3 regions of the Sinorhizobium alkalisoli genome follow, and region 3 is predicted to be linked to each of the others. Evidence: riboswitches for the same ligand, from Rfam matches in the RefSeq annotation. Region 3 holds a riboswitch; each other region holds the start of a gene.
What was found. A riboswitch is a leader RNA that binds a small molecule or an ion and turns the genes downstream of it on or off. The one in region 3 is predicted to bind thiamine pyrophosphate.

Region 1 (6,686 bases), on a different replicon from region 3:
GCTCGGATCGAGCGCGTGCATGCTGAAGGCCAGGCCGAGGCTCGCCGCACCGATGAAGAAAAGTCCCGCCGGCACCAGCGCCTGCGGCGTGAAGCGCCGCATCAGGAGCCGCACGGTGACGGTGCCCGAAAAGAAGAGCCCCGATTGCATCAGCATGCCGACGCCAAATTCGGTCGGCGTCAGGCCCACTTCGCCGATCAGCACGAAGGGCAGCATCGTCGCCCAGGCATAGAGGGCGCCGACCGCGCCGCCGATCACCAGCGTCGAGGAGACGAAGCGGCTGTCCCTCGACAGTTCGCCATAGGCCCGGAGAATCGGCAGGAGATGCCCCTTGCTGCGATCCGGCGTCGCCGTTTCGGCCATGAAGAACTGCACGGTAATACAGGCCATCAGCGCGAAACCGACCATCAGCAAAAAGATCGACCGCCAGCCGAAGAGGCCGAGCGCGATGCCGCCGAGCGTCGGCGAGACGGCGGGCCCGAGCGCGAGCATCATGCCGATCATGTTCATGAGGCGCGCGGCCGTCGTGCCGGTGAACTGGTCGCGAACGATGGCGCGCGCCACCGTCATGCCGACCGATGCGCCGATTCCCTGCACGAGCCTTCCGGCCAGCAGCATCGCGACGGACGGAGCAAAGGCCGCCATCAGGCTGCCGGCGAGATAGATCGCCATGAAGATCAAGGTCGCCCGGCGCCGGCCGATGACGTCGGACAGCGTGCCGGAAACGAGCTGAGCGAAGGCGAAGCCGCCGAAATAGAGCGACAGCGTCATCTTGATCGCCGCTTCGCTCGAAGAAAAGGCGCGTACGAGGTCCGGCATGGCCGGCGTGTAGAGCGCCATGGAAACGGGGCCGAGCGCCACGAGGAAGGCACCGATGATGCTCGTGCGCCGCTCGCTCATCCGCAGCGTCATTCGGCCGCTCCCTTGTCCTTGCGGGCAAGGCAGGGATCGAGCCGGCGGAGATTGTCGCGCAGGATCTTCAGATTGGCGCGCAGCAGCTCCCGTCCCTCCTCTCCGAGGCCTTCGGTATAGGCGTTCATCATATCGCGCAGGCCTTCGGTCAACGCGGAAAGCAGCGGATCGGCGCTGTCAGTGACGACGACATTCTTCGCGCGTCGGTCGGCCGGGTCCGGCACACGCACGACGAGCCCCATCGTCTCGAGGCGATCGAGATAGGTCGAGAGCGTCATCGGCTCGATTCCCATGCGGGTGGCGATTTCCGCCTGCTTGATCCCTTCGGTCGCCGCCACCTGGATCAGGGCCCGCGCCTCGCCCGGGGTGATGCCGAGCGCCATCTGATTGACCTTGCGGTCGAAGGCGCCGCGCAACAGGCGGGAGACATCGGTGAGCAGCATTCCGATCGCATCGGAATCGAATTTTGTCGGCATGAATGGGTTCTCAATGGAGATAATAAGGTTTGCTTATCATATCCATTGAAGGTGCTCAATGCGAGATGGAGAGACGCCGGCTGAGGCAGACGTTCTGGCGTTTCTAGGGTCTCAGCCCTCGAGCTCCTCGCGCAGCATTTCGAGCTCCAGCCACTCCTCCTCCATTCGCGCGAGCCCCTCTTTCAGCTTTTCGAGCTCGGCGGCAAGCCTGGCAAAACCGTCCGGATCGCGGGAGAAGAGGTTGGGGTCGTGCATCTTCTCTTCCCGCCTGGCGATCTCCGCTTCGGCCTTGGCGATCTCCTTCGGCAGGGTCTCGAGCGCGAATTTCTGCTTGTAGGAAAGCTTGCCCTTCGCCTTCTGCGGCTCGGCGGTTTCGGCAGCAGCGTCGCTCGCCCTGGCCTTCTCCGACCTTTCCGCCTTGCGCCGCTCCTCGATCGCGCCCCGGCGCTGCGCCATCATGTCGGTATAGCCGCCGGCATATTCGATCCAGCGAGCGTCGGGCGCCTCCGGATCGGCCGGTGCGATGGTGGAGGTCACCGTCCGGTCGAGGAAGTCGCGATCGTGGCTGACGAGGATCACCGTGCCGACGAAGCCGGCGACGATCTCCTGCAGGAGGTCGAGCGTCTCGATGTCGAGGTCGTTCGTCGGCTCGTCGAGGATCAGCAGGTTTACGGCGCGCGCGAGAATGCGGGCGAGCATCAGCCGCGCCCGCTCGCCGCCGGAAAGCTCGCGGATCGGCGTGCGCGCCTGCTCCGGCTGGAACAGGAACTCCTTCATGTAGCCCGTGACGTGGCGCTGCTCCCCATTGACCAGCAGCGTCTCGCCGCGCCCGTCGGTCAGATAATGCGCCAGCGTATCGTCGAGGTTGAGCTCCTCGCGTTTCTGGTCAAGCGTGGCGATCTCGAGATTGGTGCCGAGCCTGACACTGCCGGAATCCGGCTCGAGCTGGCCGGTCAGAAGCTTGAGCAGCGTCGTCTTGCCGGCGCCGTTCGGTCCGACGAGGCCGATCCGGTCGCCGCGATGGACGCGGATCGAGAAGGGCGCGACGATGGTGCGATCGCCATAGGCCTTGGTGATCTTTTCCGCCTCGATGACGAGCTTGCCCGACTCCCTGGCATCGGAAACGCCCGCCTGGATCGTGCCCTGCGGCCCTTTGTGGCCGCGATAGCGGGCACGCATGTCCTTGAGTTCGCCCAGCCGGCGCATGTTGCGCTTGCGCCGCGCGGTGACGCCATAGCGCAGCCAGTGCTCTTCCCGTTCGATCGCCTTGCCGAGCTTGTGCTGCTCCAGTTCCTCCGCCTCGAGCACCTCGTCGCGCCAGGCCTCGAAATGGGCAAAGCCGCGATCGAGCCGGCGCGACTGGCCGCGGTCGAGCCAGACGGTCGCGGTCGAGACCCTTTCGAGGAAACGCCGGTCGTGGGAGATCAGCACCAGCGCCGAACGGCTGCGCACGAGCTCGTCTTCCAGCCATTCGATCGTCGGCAGGTCGAGATGGTTGGTCGGCTCGTCGAGAAGCAGGATATCGGGCTCCGGCGCCATGACGCGCGCCAGCGCGGCGCGGCGCGCCTCGCCGCCGGAAAGCCGCTTGGGATCTTCTTCCCCCGTCAAACCGAGATGCTGCAACAGATAGCTGACGCGATAGGGGTCGTCGCCCGGGCCGAGCCCGGACTCCGCATAGGCCTGCACGTTGTCGTAGCCCTCGAAGTCCGGCGCCTGGTGCAGGTAGCGGATCGTCGCCGAGGGATGGCGGAAGACCTCGCCGGATTGCGGTTCGGCAAGGCCGGCGGCGATCTTCAGCAGCGTCGACTTGCCGGAACCATTGCGGCCGACGAGGCAGATGCGGTCGCCGGGCTCCACCTGCAGGCCGGCGCCGGCGAGAAGCGGCGCGCCGCCGAAGGTGAGGAAAATGTCGTCGAGTTTCAGGATGGGGGGCGCCAAGGCGTCAGGCTCCGGAAAGATCATAGGGCCGGGCAAGCACGACGGCCCGGCCGGATTTCAGGGAAAGGCGAACGGGGCCTTCCGCCACGTTGGAAATCGTCCGCGACGATCCGAAGGGCAGATGGAAATCGTCGAGCGGATAACGCGCGTTTTCGATGGTGAGGCCGGAAAGCTCGGTGAAACCGAGGATCGAGAACAGGCTGCCCTTGGGCAGGTCGATCTCCCGCGACCCCGGCCGCAGCGGCCAGGCCTCTTCCTCGCCGGAGGTCATGAAGACCGCAAGCCCCTCTTCCGCGAGCGCGGCGAGCCGCAACAAGTGCAGAAAGGCATGGTCGCTACGGGTGCCGCCGAGCGCACCGGCAAAGATCAGCGACGTCGCGCCGCGCGAAAGCGCCGCCTCGACGGCGATCTCGCCATCGGTGGCGTTCTTCTCCGCCGGGTATTTTTCCCGCGGCACCTCGGCGAATTCCGAAAAGAGCGACTCTTCGGTCGAATCGAAGTCGCCCACCCAGAGGTCCGGCAAGACTTGCAGCGTCCTCGCATGGCGCATGCCGCCGTCGGCGGCGATAAACCGGCTGCCGGCCAATTGCGCCGTTAGCCGCTCCGTCAGGGTAAGCGCGCCGCCGAGAAGAATTGTGAAGGGTGATTGGCTCATGGCAGAAGCCCATAGCGCAAAGCGGCTCTGAAGGGAAAGGCCCGGCACCGCCGTTTGCGTCCGGTATCCTTCGCCAACGTCACTCGCGCGGCTCGGGTTCCGCGCCATTGTCGGGCCGGAGCAGATCCGCATAGATGCCGGGCGTCGAATCCGGTATTTCCACCGCACCGACGGTGCGCGTGTAGAATTCGGTCGGACCGGCGCCGCCGATGATCGCATAGGCGTAGCCGGCCGCGCGCATCGCGATCAGGCTTTCAATGAGCAGCGCCTCGCCGATGCCGCGGCCGCGCATCGTCCCATCCACTCCGGTAGGGCCGAAGAAGCCGAGCGCGGTCACGTCATGGCAGGCGAATCCGACGAGCGCGCCCTGATGGAGCGCGATATGGATGCGTGTCGGCGTCGAGGAGAAGGCGGCTTCCGCCTCTCCCGCCCAGCCGGCGCCGAAATGCTCACCCACCCAGCAGACGACGGTCCGGCGCTCGGGCGCCATGGCGCGCCGGATCGAGATGTCGGGGCCGAGCCGGCCGGCGCGACTCTCCGGCAGGGCGTAGAGCCGAACGAGCATGTCTGGCATCAACCCATACCCCGCGCCTTGTGACCGGCCGTCCGTGAACTAACTTCGCCGGTACGTGTTGAACATGTGAGGAAGGCCTCCGCATCTTGATAGCGCAGACGGCGTGCCAAGCGAAAGCCCCTGACGCATGGGCCCGAAAATCGGACCGATATTCGAGAAGCTCGGTGCGGAGATTCCAGGAGTTGCAGCGAGCATTGCGCATCTCAAAGACGCGCGGCGCTCCTAAAACTGCGCTTGCGTTGACTGCCGCCGGAAGCTAAATCTTGGCCTGCTCTAACGGGGTGCCATCCGCCGGCTTTCGGGCGGTGGCTGAGAGGCGTCACGCCAACCCGCGGAACCTGATCCGGCTCGTACCGGCGGAGGGATTAGAAGCGATCGGACCGAACGCCCTTTTCCCGTGCAGCAAGAACAACAGGGAAGAGGTGCCACATGCCCAGTTCATTCCACAGCAAGATAGTCAACCGGCTTGCGATCGCCGCCTTTGCCCTCGCCGCCTCTTCGGCAAGCGCCCTTGCCGCGGAAAAAACGCTGACGATCTACACCTATGAGAGCTTCATCAGCGAATGGGGCCCGGGCGCCAAGGTCGCCGAGGCTTTCGAGAAGAGTTGCGGCTGCAAGGTCGACTATGTCGGCGTCGCCGACGGGGTCGAGTTGCTGACGCGGCTGAAGCTCGAGGGTGAAGCCACGAAGGCCGACATCGTCCTCGGACTCGACACCAATCTGGTTGCCGAAGCCAAGGCCACCGGCTTCTTCGCGCCACACGCCCTCGACACCAAGGGGCTCGAGGTTCCCGGCGATTTTTCCGACGGCGTGTTCATTCCCTATGACTACGGCCACTTCGCCGTGGTTTATGACACGGAAGTGCTGAAGGAGCCGCCGAAGAGCCTGAAGGAACTGGTCGAAGGCGATCCGTCGCAGAAGATCGTCATCGAGGATCCGCGCACCTCGACGCCCGGCCTCGGCCTGCTGCTCTGGATGAAATCGGTTTATGGCGACGAGGCGGGCGAAGCCTGGGCCAAGCTCAAGGATCGTGTTCTGACGGTGACCCCCGGCTGGTCGGAGGCCTACGGACTCTTCACCAAGGGCGAGGCGCCGATGGTGCTTTCCTACACCACCTCGCCCGCCTACCATATGGTTGCCGAAAACACCGACCGCTACCAGGCGGCGCCATTCGCCGAGGGCCATTACATCCAGATCGAAGTGGCCGGCATGACGAAGAACGCGGACGATCCGGAACTTGCCCGGCAATTTCTCGCCTTCATGATCGGACCCGAATTCCAGTCGATCATTCCGACGACCAACTGGATGCTGCCGGTCGGCGAAACCAGGGAGCCCCTGCCGGAGGCGTTCGGCAAGCTCGTCCAGCCTGAAAAGACGTTCCTGATGTCGCCCCAAGACGTCGCCGATAACCGCAAGGCCTGGATCGACGAGTGGCTGGCGGCGATGAGCCGAAACTGAGGCCAAGCAGGTTCCGGGAAGTCGCACGCGAATTCCGATGAGAACCTGCAAAGGAATAAGAGCTAAATTGTTTGCGCGCGAGAACAGGATGACGATTGCCGCCGGGGGCTTGGTCCTCGGCGGCATCCTGCTTTTCGTCGGCCTCGCCGCTGCGGCTCTGCTCGCACACGGCGGCGCCGATGGCCGCCAGGATCTTTTCGACGCCTATGTCTGGCGCGTCACCCGGTTCACGCTTCTGCAGGCAAGCCTCTCGACCGGACTGTCGATCCTCTTCGCGATCCCCGTCGCCCGCGCGCTTGCCCGCCAGGCCGCCTTTCCGGGCCGCATCTGGCTGTTGCGGCTGATGGCGCTGCCGCTGGGGCTGCCTGCGCTGGTCGCCGCGCTCGGCCTGATCGAGGTCTGGGGTCGGCAAGGCTTTCTCAACCGGGCCCTGACGGCCATCGGCATCGTCGCACCAATCAGCATCTACGGGCTTTTCGGCATCCTTTTGGCCCATGTCTTTTTCAACATGCCGCTGGCCGTGAGGCTTATGCTCGCCGGACTTGAGCGTATCCCGGCCGAATACTGGCGCACCTCCGCCAATCTTGGCATGGGCTCGTTCGCGATCTTCCGCTTCATCGAATGGCCGGCGATCCGCGGCCTGCTGCCGGGCATTGCCGGCCTCGTCTTCATG
Region 2 (6,686 bases), 950 kb from region 3:
GCGCATAGGCGACGATGCGCGAGCCGAAGAAGTTGTAGACGCGCTCGAAGCCCATGTAGCACGCGGCCAGGATGTTGAGGATCGACCAGGTGTGGTCGATGTCGCGATAGCGTCGCCTGTGGATGTCCTTCTGTACTGCCTCGCCATCGGCGACCGCCACATGGTAGCTGCGGTGAAGCAGCGTCGTCAGTTCGCGACGGTAGCTGCCTTCGGCCCATTGCATCCTGACTTCCAGCCTTTGCTGGATCGCCCCGAGCTTCGCCGCAAGGAAGGTGTTGATCGGAACGTAGACGATGACGGCTGCGAGCGTCAGGCAGGCGCTGGCATAACTGCCGAGGAACTCCAAGCCTTCGACCTCGGTCGAGGTTTCGATAATCTTGCGGCCGACGAAGAAGAGCGACAGGATGACGCCGGCAATGCCCATGGCAAGCCCGATGGCGCCGCCGGTCATGCCCTTGATCGATTCCTGGATCCGCTGGTCGATATTGTCCGGGACTGCCGCGTTCGACGCGTTGGCCTTCGCCATACCGTGCTGCAGGTGCAGATGCGTGTGCTTGCGGTCGAGCAGCGCCTCATTGAAGCGATGGTCGAGCCACGCGCGCCATTTGCGGTGCAAGGTCGTCGAGAAGAAGTGGCGGATTGCGATGAATCCGATCTCCTTGAGCACGACGATCCCGGCCAATGTTCCCGCGCTTGCCAGGATGGAGGTGAGCGTCGTCGCGTTTTGTGGATGGTGAAGAAAGGCGATTGCACTGACGAGTTCGCCCGACGCCTCGGCAAACCAGACACTGGCCATTGCCGACAAGGCCGTAAGCACGATGATAACCGCGGCGAGCCCCCATGCTTCCTTCCATCTGTCGGAAAGCCAGTAGGCGCCCATTACCCCCCAAAAGCTGCGCATTGCGGAAACGGGCGTCGATTGCGGCTCCCTTACCCGCCTGCGGCTCCCCCGGTGTAAATTGCGACTCCCCCAGTGCAAATTCACGTCCCCCCCTCCCTTGCCTGTGAGCATCCCTGTTCGGGACCTCAAGCACACAGGGGTCACGCACGGCCGCTTCGCAAGCGCCCGTCTGCCCGCTCATTCCGAATGTCCAACTGCAGTTTCAGCCCTGGCGACCGACCATGACCGGCCGCGATAGGAACCCGCCCCTCTTGGAAATTCGATGACAGCCCCTATGCAATTAACAACAATACCACGCTGGGACGCACGTATTCGTGACGCCCGATAGTGTGCAGCGGTCTGGGTCGACGGCACGCGACGCCCGTTAATGCAATCAATCGCAGCAAGCATAACCGTTGCGCGTTCGCGTCTCAACTACCGCGCAGCCCATCTCTTCAGACGCGATGGATCGTTACAGCACTTTTTATTACAGGCTGTATTACGATTTAAGGAAATATGAGCCAGTGGCACCTTTGTCGCAGGCCGCGGCGCGCAGCCACATTTGCCCCACGAGTGCTGCCGCGGCGACGCAGCTGCGGGCAGCAATCCTGAATTCTTTCCGCCTACAGCGTGGTGCGTCTTATCCGCGGTCGCGACGATCGTCCCCGACGGCGTCCAGACAGCGCCCGGTCGGTGCTGTTGCCGCCCGCCGGCTGGTGCGGGTGCGCCCGGGGCGCTGCTCGCAAGCTCCGAACGCTCACCAACCGTAGCTGAGGGTGATGCCGCTGCCGCCATTGCCGTTCTGCTCGGTGTTGACGGCGGCGGGTCACCCCCTACCAAGCGCATAAACGACGGTACCGAGGAATCAATGTCGGTTCCGTGGGCGGCGCCTCATCTCTTGGGCCCACTGCCAGGATACTCAATACGACAGCGATGAGGGTGAAGATAAGTACCAGGACCGCAATGCTGGCTTGGTCCATTCCCTGTAAAGCGTTTGAATGCGAGAAATTGGAGGCAGTGAGTGAAGCGGCCGACCGTTAACTGCTTGCAAGTTCCTGAGCCGTCGCCACGATCTGCACATTCCCCAGAGAATGATCAGCGTATTTGAAGGCAAGTATGCTCAGAACTGAGGCAATCATAGCGACTAGAATGACACGCATCGTGTGCTCTCCTGGTTGGCTGCCCAAATGTAGCAGCCGATCAGGGGAACCCTTGTTACCGAGGGAGCAGGCGGCGCACCCGGTCATTGATAGCGACATGGAGGGGCTCCTGTCGCTTCGCATCCAAATTAATTTAATTAGGGTCTTCCTCAATTCATATGGTGGCGGGCTTCATCTCGATCCTGGCCCCATTGGCTCCGGATGCCGCCTCACGCGCGCGGGACCGACCGGGCCACCTGCCAGTTTCGGCAGCGACCGCTTCGTCACGCGGCCGTCGGCAATGGCGAGCACGCTGTCGTAATAATTCTCGCCCTTTGCAGATTTCGGCGGCACTGCGTCATGCATGATGCTGACGACGGTTGCGCCGGGGCACACATCCTTGATCGCCTGATGGAACGCGACCGTCGCCTCGACGTCGAGCGCGCCGGTCGGTTCGTCAAGAAAGATCAGGCCCGGCCGTTGCAGGAGGATGCGCGCAAGCACCAGCTTCTGCTTCTGCCCTCCGGAAAGGAGCTGGTCCCAGCTTTGCGCACCGCGCCCCTCCGCGGCGAGATCGCCGACGAATTCGGCAAGGCCGGCCATGGAAAGCGCCGCTAAAGCTTCCCGATCCGTAAACGCGTCGCCCGGCTCGGGCAGGCATATCAGTTCCTTCAGCGATATCGGCGGCAGCTTCACGTCCTGGGCGGCAAAGAGCGTGCGCACGTTTCCGGGCAGGGCGACTGTGCCGCGGCCATGCGGCCAGAGACCGTTTATCGCCTTGAGCAGCGACGACTTGCCGCTGCCCGACCTGCCGACGAGAAGCGTCCATTCGCCAGGACTGATGTGGAGATAGCCGGTCGTAATGAAGGGCAGGTCATGGCCAGGATGCATCAGCTCGAGGCGGCGGATCGTCACGCCGAATTCGGGATCCTGCCAGACGCGGTTCAACTCCGCGTGACCTGTCCGGGCATAGAAAGCGCGGGGCCGCTGAACGTCCTCGATCGCATTGGCAAGATCGGTGATGCGGCGCGCATTCGCTCTCAGCCTTGCTATGTCCGGCATGACGTGGATGAACCAGGAGCAATCATTGATGATCGCATTGGCAAGCTCCGCCCCGGTGACATAGCCCTGCAGCGTGACCTTGCCATTGACATAGGGAAGCAGACCCGGAGCATAGGCGACGATGCGCTGGCCGAAGAAATTGTGGACGAGCTCGAAGCCCATATAACACGCCGTCAGGATGTTCAGGTTCGACCAAGTCTGGTCGATGTCGCGATAGCGCCGCCTGTGGATGCGCTTCTGGACCCCTTCCGCTTGCGAGGCCGCGACATGGAAGCTGCGGTGGAGAAGCGTCGTCAGTTCGCGGCGGTAGCTGCCCTCGGCCCATTGCATCCGGACGTCGAGCCGCTGCTGGATCGCGCCGAGCTTGGCGGCGACATAAGTATTGAAGGGGACGTAGGCAGCGACGGCAACAAGCGTCAGAAAGGCGCTGCCATAGCTGCCGAGAAACTCCAGCCCGCTCACCTCCGTCGAGGTCTCGATGATCCTGCCGCCGACGAAGTAGAGCGACAGGGTCACCCCGGCAACGCCCATGGCAAGCCCGATAGCGCCGCCGGTCATGCCCTTGATCGATTCCTGGACGCGTTGGTCTATATTGTCCGGCACGCCCACCGACGTCGGAATGGCTTCCGCCACGCCGCGCTGCAGGTGAAGATGGGTATGTTTGCAGTCGAGCAGCGCGTCATTGAAGCGTCGGTCAAGCCAGGCCCGCCATTTGCGATGCAGGGTCGTCGAAAAGAAGTGGCGCACGGCCGTGAACGCGATGGATTTCAGCACCATGATCGCGGCGAGCGTCCCCGCGATCGTCAGAATGGAGCTGAGCGTCGTGGGATTTTGCGGATGGTGGAGAAAGGCTATCGCGCTGACGAGTTCGCCCGAGGCTTCGGCGAACCAGACGCTCGCAATCGCCGACAGACCGGTGAGCACGACGATGACCGCTGCCAGCCCCCAGGCCTCCTGCCACTTCTCGGAAAACCAATAGGCCCACATCAGCCCCCAGAAGCTGCGCATCGGCGATACGGGAGTCGACCGGGGCTCTCTTCCCCACTTTCGGCTCCACACGTGCAAGGCCTTCTCCCCGATCTTCCTGATCAGAACACGCTCCTCATTCCCATCCCATCCACTATCGACAAGGCTGCGCCCGACCGCACTGATCGCGATCAGTTTCCTAAGAGAATAGTCCCTGTGCCCTGATGTTCCAACCAAGCGGGAGGCGAGAAACGAGACAGTCCACCGCGAGTGCCTCGCTGGGGTCCCAAAAAACCATCTTGACGGCGCGGCGATATCGGTGACTATGGGCGCCATTCACCAGGGGGGTCCCGGCAAGGGGCTGAGATACTGCTGGAGCGCGCAGTGACCCGTTGAACCTGATCCAGTTCATACTGGCGTAGGGACGGTGCAGACGTGCGAAAGCCAGGATTCCGTAGTTTCACGTTCCGTCGGCACAGCGTCTTTTCATCCTTCCGGCTTCAGAACTGGGTCTCCAACGCAAAAATTGGAGCCTCAAGATGAACGTTCTCAAACCTCTTTCCACGCCGCCCTCCGTCACGCAGGGACCTCTCCCCGCCTCGAAAAAAGTCTACAAACCGGGCGAACTCCATCCCGATTTGCGCGTCCCGATGCGCGAGATCGCGCTGCATCCGACCTCCGGGGAGCCTCCGGTCACGGTCTATGATTCCTCCGGCCCCTACACGCTCGACGACGCCGACATCCGCATCGACGCCGGCCTGCCGCGGTTGCGCCGCGACTGGATCGTGGCACGCGGCGATGTCGAGCGTTACGAGGGCCGCGCCGTCAAGGCGGAGGACAACGGTTTTGCCACCGGCGAGCGGCTGACGCCGGAATTCCCCATGCTCCATCAGCCGCTGCGCGCCAAGCCGGGCCGGGCCGTCACCCAGCTCGCCTATGCCCGGGCCGGCATCATCACGCCGGAGATGGAGTTCATCGCCATCCGCGAAAACCTCGGCCGCAAGGCGGCGAAAGAGACACTCACACGCGACGGCGAGAGCTTCGGCGCGTCGGTGCCTGATTTCGTCACGCCGGAATTCGTCCGCCAGGAGGTCGCTGGCGGCCGGGCGATCATCCCCGCCAACATCAACCATCCGGAATCCGAACCGATGATCATCGGCCGGAACTTCCTGGTGAAGATCAACGCCAATATCGGCAATTCCGCCGTCACCTCGTCGATGGCCGAGGAAGTCGAGAAGATGGTCTGGGCGACGCGCTGGGGCGCCGACACGGTGATGGACCTTTCGACCGGCCGCAACATCCACAATATTCGCGAATGGATCATCCGCAACTCGCCGGTGCCGATCGGCACGGTGCCGCTCTACCAGGCCTTGGAGAAGGTGAATGGCATCGCCGAGGATCTCACCTGGGAGGTTTTCCGCGACACGCTGATCGAGCAGGCCGAACAGGGGGTCGACTATTTCACCATCCATGCCGGCGTGCGGCTCCATTATATCCCGCTGACCGTCGACCGCGTCACCGGCATCGTCTCGCGTGGCGGCTCGATCATGGCCAAGTGGTGCCTGCACCACCACCGCGAAAGCTTCCTCTACGAGCATTTCGAGGAGATCTGCGACATCTGCCGCGCCTATGACGTCTCCTTCTCGCTCGGCGACGGCCTGCGTCCCGGCTCGATCGCCGACGCCAATGACCGGGCGCAGTTCGCCGAACTCGAAACGCTCGGCGAACTGACGAAAATCGCCTGGGCGAAGGACTGCCAGGTGATGATCGAGGGCCCCGGCCATGTGCCGATGCACAAGATCAAGGAGAACATGGACAAGCAGCTCAAAACCTGCGGCGAGGCCCCCTTCTATACACTCGGGCCGCTGACGACCGACATCGCGCCCGGCTACGACCACATCACCTCCGGGATCGGCGCGGCGATGATCGGCTGGTTCGGCACCGCCATGCTCTGCTACGTGACACCGAAGGAGCATCTGGGGCTGCCCGACCGCAACGACGTCAAGGTGGGCGTCATCACCTACAAGATCGCCGCGCACGCGGCCGACCTCGCCAAGGGGCATCCGGCGGCCCGCATCCGCGACGACGCGCTGTCGCGCGCCCGCTTCGAGTTCCGCTGGGAGGACCAGTTCAACCTCTCGCTCGATCCGGAAACGGCGCGCAATTTCCACGACGAGACGCTGCCTAAGGAAGCGCACAAGGTGGCGCATTTCTGTTCAATGTGCGGCCCGAAATTCTGCTCCATGCGGATCTCCCACGACATCCGCGCCGAAGCGCAGAAGGAGGGGCTGGAGACCATGGCGGCGAAATACCGCGACGGCGGTGATCTCTACATGCCGGTCGCGCCAGAAACGCAGCCGGGAGAATGAGATGCCGGTCCTGATCAAGGGAGCCGGCGTCGCCGGTCTCGCCACCGCCCTCGAGCTCAGCCGCCGCGGCATCGCGGTGGAGGTGGTCGATGCGGCGGAAACCGTCGGAACCGGCGCATCCACCTATGCCGGCGGCATGCTCGCGGCGTTTTGCGAACGCGAAGCGGGCGACGAAGCCGTGTTGATGCTTGGGCTTTCCTCTGCCGACTGGTGGGAGGAGGCCCTCCCTGGCGCGGTATTCCGCAAGGGTACACTTGTCGTCGCGGCTGG
Region 3 (6,686 bases):
GACATCCAGAACCTTGGAGTCCTTGTTCCCGAACGCCTCGATCGGTTGATTTGCTTGCTGGACAATCAGAACCGCCGTTTCGTCGGTGACGTTCCTGGTCACCTCATCGAGTACCTTGGCGGCGCGGGCCGCACCGTCCTCCTTCTTGAACGCCGTGGCATCCTTGCCGTCGAAGCCTTTGAAGTCGTTCTTGCCATCGCGGAAGGCATCCTGCACACGTTTGGCCGGTCGATTGACCAGGATCTCCCGTCCGCTGGCATCGAGCGCCTCGAGAAAGCCCTTGTCGGCGGGCCCGAAGGCTTTCAGCGTTTCCCGAGCGCTGTTGATCGCGGCTTCGCCGCCGTCGGGCGCATCCTTGGCGAGTCTCTCGAACTGGCCCGTCAGCTCGGTTTGAACTTTCTGCCATTCCGCAGGATTTTGCTGCGCGTTCGCCACCAGCTTGCCGATCGGCTCGAAAACAGCGTTCAGATCGGTCTCGACGGATTTCCGCTCCTCCTGCACGAGCTTCTTGTAGGCATCCGTATCGGGGCCGAGCGCGATGAGGTCCACCTCTCGTTGATCGAGGGAGGACTTGAGCTTCTCGGGCGTGTGGGCCTGGTTCTGGGCAGCAGATTGGAGATCTGTCTGGATCGCGAGCTTGAGCGCCTTGCTCTTCTCGTCCTTTCCAGCAGGGCTCGAGGCCTTGTCGATGTCCGTATGCAGTTCTTTGATGGTCTCAAGGCTCGTGCGCCGCTCTTCGCTCAGGATCCGCAACGACTCGCCTTCGTTGATGACGTCCGGGTTGCGAATGGCTGGATTCGTCAGCAGGATATCGGGAATGCTCTGCTCGTAGAGCGGCGCAATGCCGGTAAGCGTCTCGTCCTTTCTGATCTTATGATCAACGCGACCGTCCTGCTCTTGCTCGGGTTTGCCCTGCGGTACCAATGACTTCCTGGCTTTTTGGACGGCGTCTGAAAACTGGCTCGCCTTTGAATCATGCAGAGCGGCCATATTGCGATGAAGCGATGTGCGCAAAAGACGATTGAAGTCGAAAATGCCCATACTTTCACCTCCCGTAAGCTGCACAAAGTCGCCGCAGAATAGACGCTCGCATGCGTGGCGAATGACATTGCTATTACAAAAGGCTTTTTTCAAGTCCTAATGGACAATTAGCCGTCGTTTTCGCAGTCTCTCTCCAACGGTATAATAGACAATGCTGATATTTGCACAGACTATTCTCGCGCGTTGCGGAGAATCATCGTAATTTCATCGAATTACATTTCTTCCTAAATGAGATTATACGCATGGAGATGGCACAATCGAGACTTGGCGAGGCTATCGGGGATCACGTTCACGGCATCCGCGCCTGCAACGAGTGCCCGCTCCAGGGAAGGAACGGGCACTCATAGCAGGTTGGGAGGTCCTGGTTTGCCGCCAGCGCGTGCACTGTCGTCAATGTCGCCGCCGATGTTCCACGTGTGAGAATTCTACCGTGCGGGACCTCAGGTCGGCAGGCGCCGCCGCGCGACTGATTCAATTGGACTTGCGGTCGAGGCCGACGATCCAGGCCGCAACCATGAAGACGATCGCCGCCATCAGGGCGCCGAACGCCAGAAGGTAAAACAGGAAATATTCGATCAGCCGGGGCGCGAACAGGAGTGCACGCCACAATAGGCTTGGCGACTGCCGCCAGTCCGGCAGTTCGTCACGATTGAAAGCCTCCAGTCGACGAGCAAGAAAGTGCATATCGCTGAACCCGCTGTCTTTCGTTAACCATAGACGATAGTCTTTTCCGGCTCAACCATGGCAATAGCAGGGCATGAGGCTGGCATGCCTCCCAATTTGACGTTAAGAGTTCCACCATTGGTGGAAATGATGCACCGGTCCCCGCCCCTGCCCGACCTTCAGGTCGTCGGCGGCGGAAATTGCTCCATGCAGATAATGTTTGGCTGCGCGGACCGCTTCGGCGAGCGGTAGCCCCGAAGCGAGGCCCGCGGCGATTGCAGCTGAAAGGGTGCAGCCGGTACCGTGATCATTGTGTGTCTCTATGCGCGATGCCGGCAGACGCAGCAACGTTTGGCCATCGAGGAAGACGTCCGTGGCGTCGCCACCGGGCAGATGTCCTCCTTTGACCAGCACGGAACGGGCTCCAGTCTTCAAGAGCGCCTCGGCCTGGCGCACCATCTCTCCTTCACTCTCGGCGGTCGGACGGCCGGTCAGAAGTGCCGCTTCGGCCAGGTTCGGGGTCGCGACGAGTGCCAGAGGCAGCAGGTCTTCGATGAGTGCTGCGATCGCTCCCGGGTGGAGCAGACGATCGCCGGAGGTTGCAACCATCACCGGGTCGACGACCGCAAGCCTGCCGTAACGGCGCAGGCCATCGGCGATGACGGCAATTGTCTCCCGTCGCGACACCATGCCGATCTTCACCGCCTTCACGTCCAGGTCGCTAAGTACAGCTTCCATCTGTGCCGCCACCATTCCGGCCGAGACGTCCTCAACGGCGGCAACACCCCTGGTGTTCTGCGCGGTGATCGCCGTAACGACGCTTGCACCGTAAACCCCGAGCGCCGAGAAGGTCTTGAGGTCGGCCTGGATGCCGGCACCGCCGCCCGAATCCGATCCGGCAATGGTGAGCGCCACCGGCGCAATGGGGCGAGGAGGCATCATCTATCGAACTCCCGACACACGTCACGGAGATCCGGTAAGGCGAAGAATTGGCTTGGCTTGCCGAGGGCGACCCATTCCGTTCCTACGCCGGCATGACCCGGATCAGGTTCAAGGGTCCGGCTCACCACCGTCTCAGCGCCGCCCGGCGCTCCCCTCGGAATGGCGGCATTCTATGCGTCAGCAGCCCCGGGGTGTCAATGCAATGCGGCCGCGGCACTGGCGCACGAGCCGGTCGACGTGAAGCCGGACGATCTTGCTCATTGCCGGGAGCGACGACGCGTTTCGCGCTCGAAAACTTTGCCGTTTGCGCTATTCTTGCGCAATTCCTCCGACACGAAAGGAGCACATCATGGCCCTGCGCATCAACGACACTGCCCCCGATTTTACCGCCGAGACAACCCACGGCACGATCAATTTCCACGAATGGATCGGTGACGGATGGGCGGTCCTCTTCTCTCACCCGAAGAATTTCACGCCCGTATGCACCACCGAACTCGGCGCCATGGCGGGGGTGGAAGACGAATTCCGCAAACGCGGCGTCAAGATCGTCGGCATCTCCGTCGATCCGGTCGAGAGCCATGCCAAGTGGAAGGGCGACATCAAGCTCGCGACGGGCTTTGACGTCGAATATCCGCTGATCGGCGATCGCGATCTCAAGGTGGCCAAGCTTTACGACATGCTGCCGGCCGACGCCGGGGACACTTCCGAGGGCCGCACGCCTGCCGATAATGCGACGGTGCGATCGGTTTACGTCATTGGTCCGGACAAGAAGATCAAGCTGATGCTGAGCTATCCGATGACCACCGGCCGCAATTTCGAAGAGATCCTGCGGGCGATCGATTCGATCCAGCTCACCGCCAAGCATCAGGTGGCAACGCCTGCCAATTGGAAACAGGGCGAGGATGTCATCATCACGGCCGCGGTGTCGAACGAGGATGCCGTCCAGCGCTTCGGCTCCTTCGAGACGGTTCTGCCCTATCTCAGGAAGACCAAGCAGCCGACGGCTTGAGACCGCCGGCCAACCGGGGATAGATACCATCATTCGCCGCGAAACCACGGGTTTCGTGGCGGTCTTTTTTGAGCCGCGCGGTACGTTCCTGCGGATGCACGAGCGCGGAGGATTTCATCAGTCGGCCTCCAGCGTGTCGATGATGTCGGCGAGGACGCCGTGCAGTGCGTCTCGATAGCCGGTACGGGCGGAAGGCCCATCCTGTTCGGAGGTCATCACGACGGTCAGCTTCAAGTCCGGCACGATATAGAGCATCTGGCCGCCGTAACCCCAGGCGAAATGCACGTCTTCGCCGCCGATCTGCCGGGTGAACCAGCCGTAGCCATAGGCGTCGCCGGAAAATCGCGAATTCGTGTGTGCCTGCCAGGAGAGATCGATCCAATTGTCCGGGATGACTTGGCGCCCATCCTCCGTCCGGCCGCGATTGCGGTAGAGCTCGCCGAAGGCGAGCAGAGAGCGGGCGGTCATGGCCATCTCGTTTCCGCCGAGATAGATCCCCTGCGGATCGCGCGACCAGGCGTCGATGCGAAACCCATCGACCGGACCCAGCCATTCGCGCGCAAGGGCCAGGGTCGACTTGCCGCCAACTTTCGTCAGGATCGCTGACAGGAGATGCGTCGACGCCGTCGAATAGAGCATCCTCCCTCCCGGCTCCGCGTCGAACGGCTGCGCAAGTGCGAAACGAACCCAATTGCGGCTTGAAACCCAGCGCCCGTAGTTCGGGCCGGACAGTCGGCCCAATCCCGCCTGCATCGACAACAGGTTGCCGATCGTGATGTCGCCGATGCGCGGGTCGGCCGGGGAAGGCAGGTCCGAGTTGAGAATGGGGGCGATCTTCTGCTCGGGTCCCGTAAGAAGACCTTTGTCGATAGCAATGCCGACGAGAGCCGAGACGATCGATTTCGACGCTGACTTGATATTGGTCGATTCCGATGGCCGATGGCCGCGATAGCCCTCTTCCGCGACCACTTCGCCGTCCTGGGCGACGATGATCGCCTTCAGGGACTTGAGATCGTCCCGGCCTGCGAGGCTCTTGAGAAGACCCGGCACAGCGGAGGTCTGCCGCGCGATCACTGGCGAAAGGCAGACCAGAAGCGATAGAATAACGGCCAAGAACCTGATCATGCCCACGACCTAGAGCCAAAGCGCAGCACAGCCATGCGGTGGGCGCCTGGCTCACGACAATTTGAGCGATTACTCGAGATGGCGGCCTAAAAAGCGCGCTTGCAGGCGACTTGCGCAGGGTCAAGGCACCTCGCATATTCTTGTCCCCTGCAAAGGAGAAAACTTGAGGCCGAACCGCTTTTCCAAACTGATTTCGCAGGGAGAGGAATTGGGCAGGCGCCTTCTCCTCGCGCTGATTGCTTCGGCGCTGCTGACGGGCGGCGCCGCCTGGTTCGCCGGCCGGCCCGAGATCAGCACAGCCGCTTGGGCTGCGGGCACCGCAGTTGTGCTGGCGAGCCTCATCACCGAGATCGCGATCAGCCTCGGCAAAAGGGAATTCGGGCTCGACATCATCGCCGCACTCGCGATGGCGGGCGCGCTTCTCCTTGGAGAATACCTGACCGGCAGCATCGTCGCGCTGATGTTCACGGGCGGGCAGGCATTGGAGGAGTTTGCGCAGCGGCGGGCGCGGCGCGAGCTGACGGCGCTGCTTGATCGGGCGCCGCGCACCGCCATGCGCTTTGCGGAAGGGCAATGGGAGGAGGTACCCGTCGGAGCGCTGGCGGCCGGCAATTGCATCCTGGTGCGTGCAGGAGAAGTCGTGGCGGTGGACGGAAATGTGGAGGACGGCAATGTCGCCGTCATCGACGAGTCGGCTCTGACCGGAGAGGCCCTGCCAGTCCGCCGGCGGTCCGGCGAACCGGTGCTGAGCGGCACGACGAATGCCGGCGATGCCTTCCAAATGACTGCATCGCACACGGCAGCCGAGAGCACCTACGCCGCGATTGCAAGACTGGTCGAGGCGGCAAGGGCCGCCAAGGCACCGATGGCGCGTCTCGCGGACCGCTACGCACTCGTTTTTCTGGCCATCACGCTACTGCTTGCCGGCGGGGCCTGGGCCGTATCCGGGGAGGCGATCCGGGCGCTCGCCGTCCTCGTTGTCGCCACGCCCTGTCCGTTGATCCTTGCCGTGCCGGTGGCAATCATCTCGGGCGTGTCGCGCTGCGCCGGCAAAGGCGTGCTCGTCAAAGGTGGCGGCGCCCTGGAGATGCTGGCCAACACGAAAACGGTGCTTCTGGACAAGACGGGCACGATCACCGACGGCCGGGCCGGGCTGATCGATGCGAGATGCCGCGGCGACCTCGACCCGATCGAGGTGCTGCGCCTTGCAGCATCGCTGGACCAGGGTTCCCACCATGTCATCGCCCGGGCGCTCGTCGCGGCGGCGCGCGAACGCGGACTTGAACTTTCCACACCCTCCGCTTCCCGCGAGACGGCGGGAGCCGGAGTGACCGGCTGCGTAGAAGGTCACGAGATTGCCGTCGGAGGGTGGGACTTCGTGAGCGCGCGAGTCGAGGCGAGTGGCTTTTCTCGAGAGATCCGAGAATGGATCGCAAGAGACGGTTTCGTCGCCGTCCTCGTCGCCGTGGACAGGTCCTTGGCAGGCGCGTTCCTGTTGGCGGACGAGGTCAGGCCCGAGGCGGGCTCGGTACTCCGGCATTTACGCGAGGCTGGGGCCCGGCGTATCGTGCTCGCTACCGGCGATCGTGCGGAAATGGCCGAGATCCTCGCATCCTTCCTCCACGTCGACAGTGTGATGGCCGAATTGACCCCGGAGGACAAGACCCGGATCGTTGAGGCGGAAAAGGCCGCGGGGAGACCAGTCATGATGGTGGGCGACGGCGTGAACGACGCGCCGGCGCTCGCCGCCGCCGATATCGGGGTGGCGATGAGTGCGCGCGGCGCCGCCGCGTCCTCCGAAGCGGCCGACGTCGTCATTCTCGTGGACAGGCTCGACCGCCTCGTCAGCGCGATCCGGATCGCCCGGCGTTCGCACCGCATCGCCCTTCAGAGCGTCTATGCCGGC

Region 1: linked by a shared signal. The riboswitch ahead of thiB (thiamine ABC transporter substrate binding subunit) and the one ahead of thiD (bifunctional hydroxymethylpyrimidine kinase/phosphomethylpyrimidine kinase) in region 3 are both predicted to bind thiamine pyrophosphate.
Region 2: linked by a shared signal. The riboswitch ahead of thiC (phosphomethylpyrimidine synthase ThiC) and the one ahead of thiD (bifunctional hydroxymethylpyrimidine kinase/phosphomethylpyrimidine kinase) in region 3 are both predicted to bind thiamine pyrophosphate.

The regions. Positions count from the first base shown of each region.
Region 1 is NZ_CP034909.1:3,183,718-3,190,403, forward strand. Features, by position in the region: gene EKH55_RS15290 (multidrug effflux MFS transporter) at 1-912, opposite strand, end outside; gene EKH55_RS15295 (MarR family winged helix-turn-helix transcriptional regulator) at 909-1,388, opposite strand; gene EKH55_RS15300 (ABC-F family ATP-binding cassette domain-containing protein) at 1,500-3,326, opposite strand; gene EKH55_RS15305 (thiamine diphosphokinase) at 3,331-3,981, opposite strand; gene EKH55_RS15310 (GNAT family N-acetyltransferase) at 4,061-4,555, opposite strand; TPP riboswitch at 4,823-4,937, shown strand; gene thiB (thiamine ABC transporter substrate binding subunit) at 4,985-6,013, shown strand; gene thiP (thiamine/thiamine pyrophosphate ABC transporter permease ThiP) at 6,102-6,686, shown strand, end outside.
Region 2 is NZ_CP034910.1:361,839-368,524, forward strand. Features, by position in the region: gene EKH55_RS19315 (ABC transporter ATP-binding protein/permease) at 1-880, opposite strand, end outside; gene EKH55_RS19320 (ABC transporter ATP-binding protein/permease) at 2,212-4,089, opposite strand; TPP riboswitch at 4,379-4,490, shown strand; gene thiC (phosphomethylpyrimidine synthase ThiC) at 4,587-6,416, shown strand; gene thiO (glycine oxidase ThiO) at 6,418-6,686, shown strand, end outside.
Region 3 is NZ_CP034910.1:1,316,204-1,322,889, reverse strand. Features, by position in the region: gene EKH55_RS23955 (LysM peptidoglycan-binding domain-containing protein) at 1-1,041, opposite strand, end outside; gene EKH55_RS23950 (hypothetical protein) at 1,513-1,725, opposite strand; gene thiD (bifunctional hydroxymethylpyrimidine kinase/phosphomethylpyrimidine kinase) at 1,828-2,643, opposite strand; TPP riboswitch at 2,709-2,811, opposite strand; gene EKH55_RS23940 (peroxiredoxin) at 2,996-3,655, shown strand; gene EKH55_RS23935 (serine hydrolase domain-containing protein) at 3,773-4,780, opposite strand; gene EKH55_RS23930 (heavy metal translocating P-type ATPase) at 4,989-6,686, shown strand, end outside.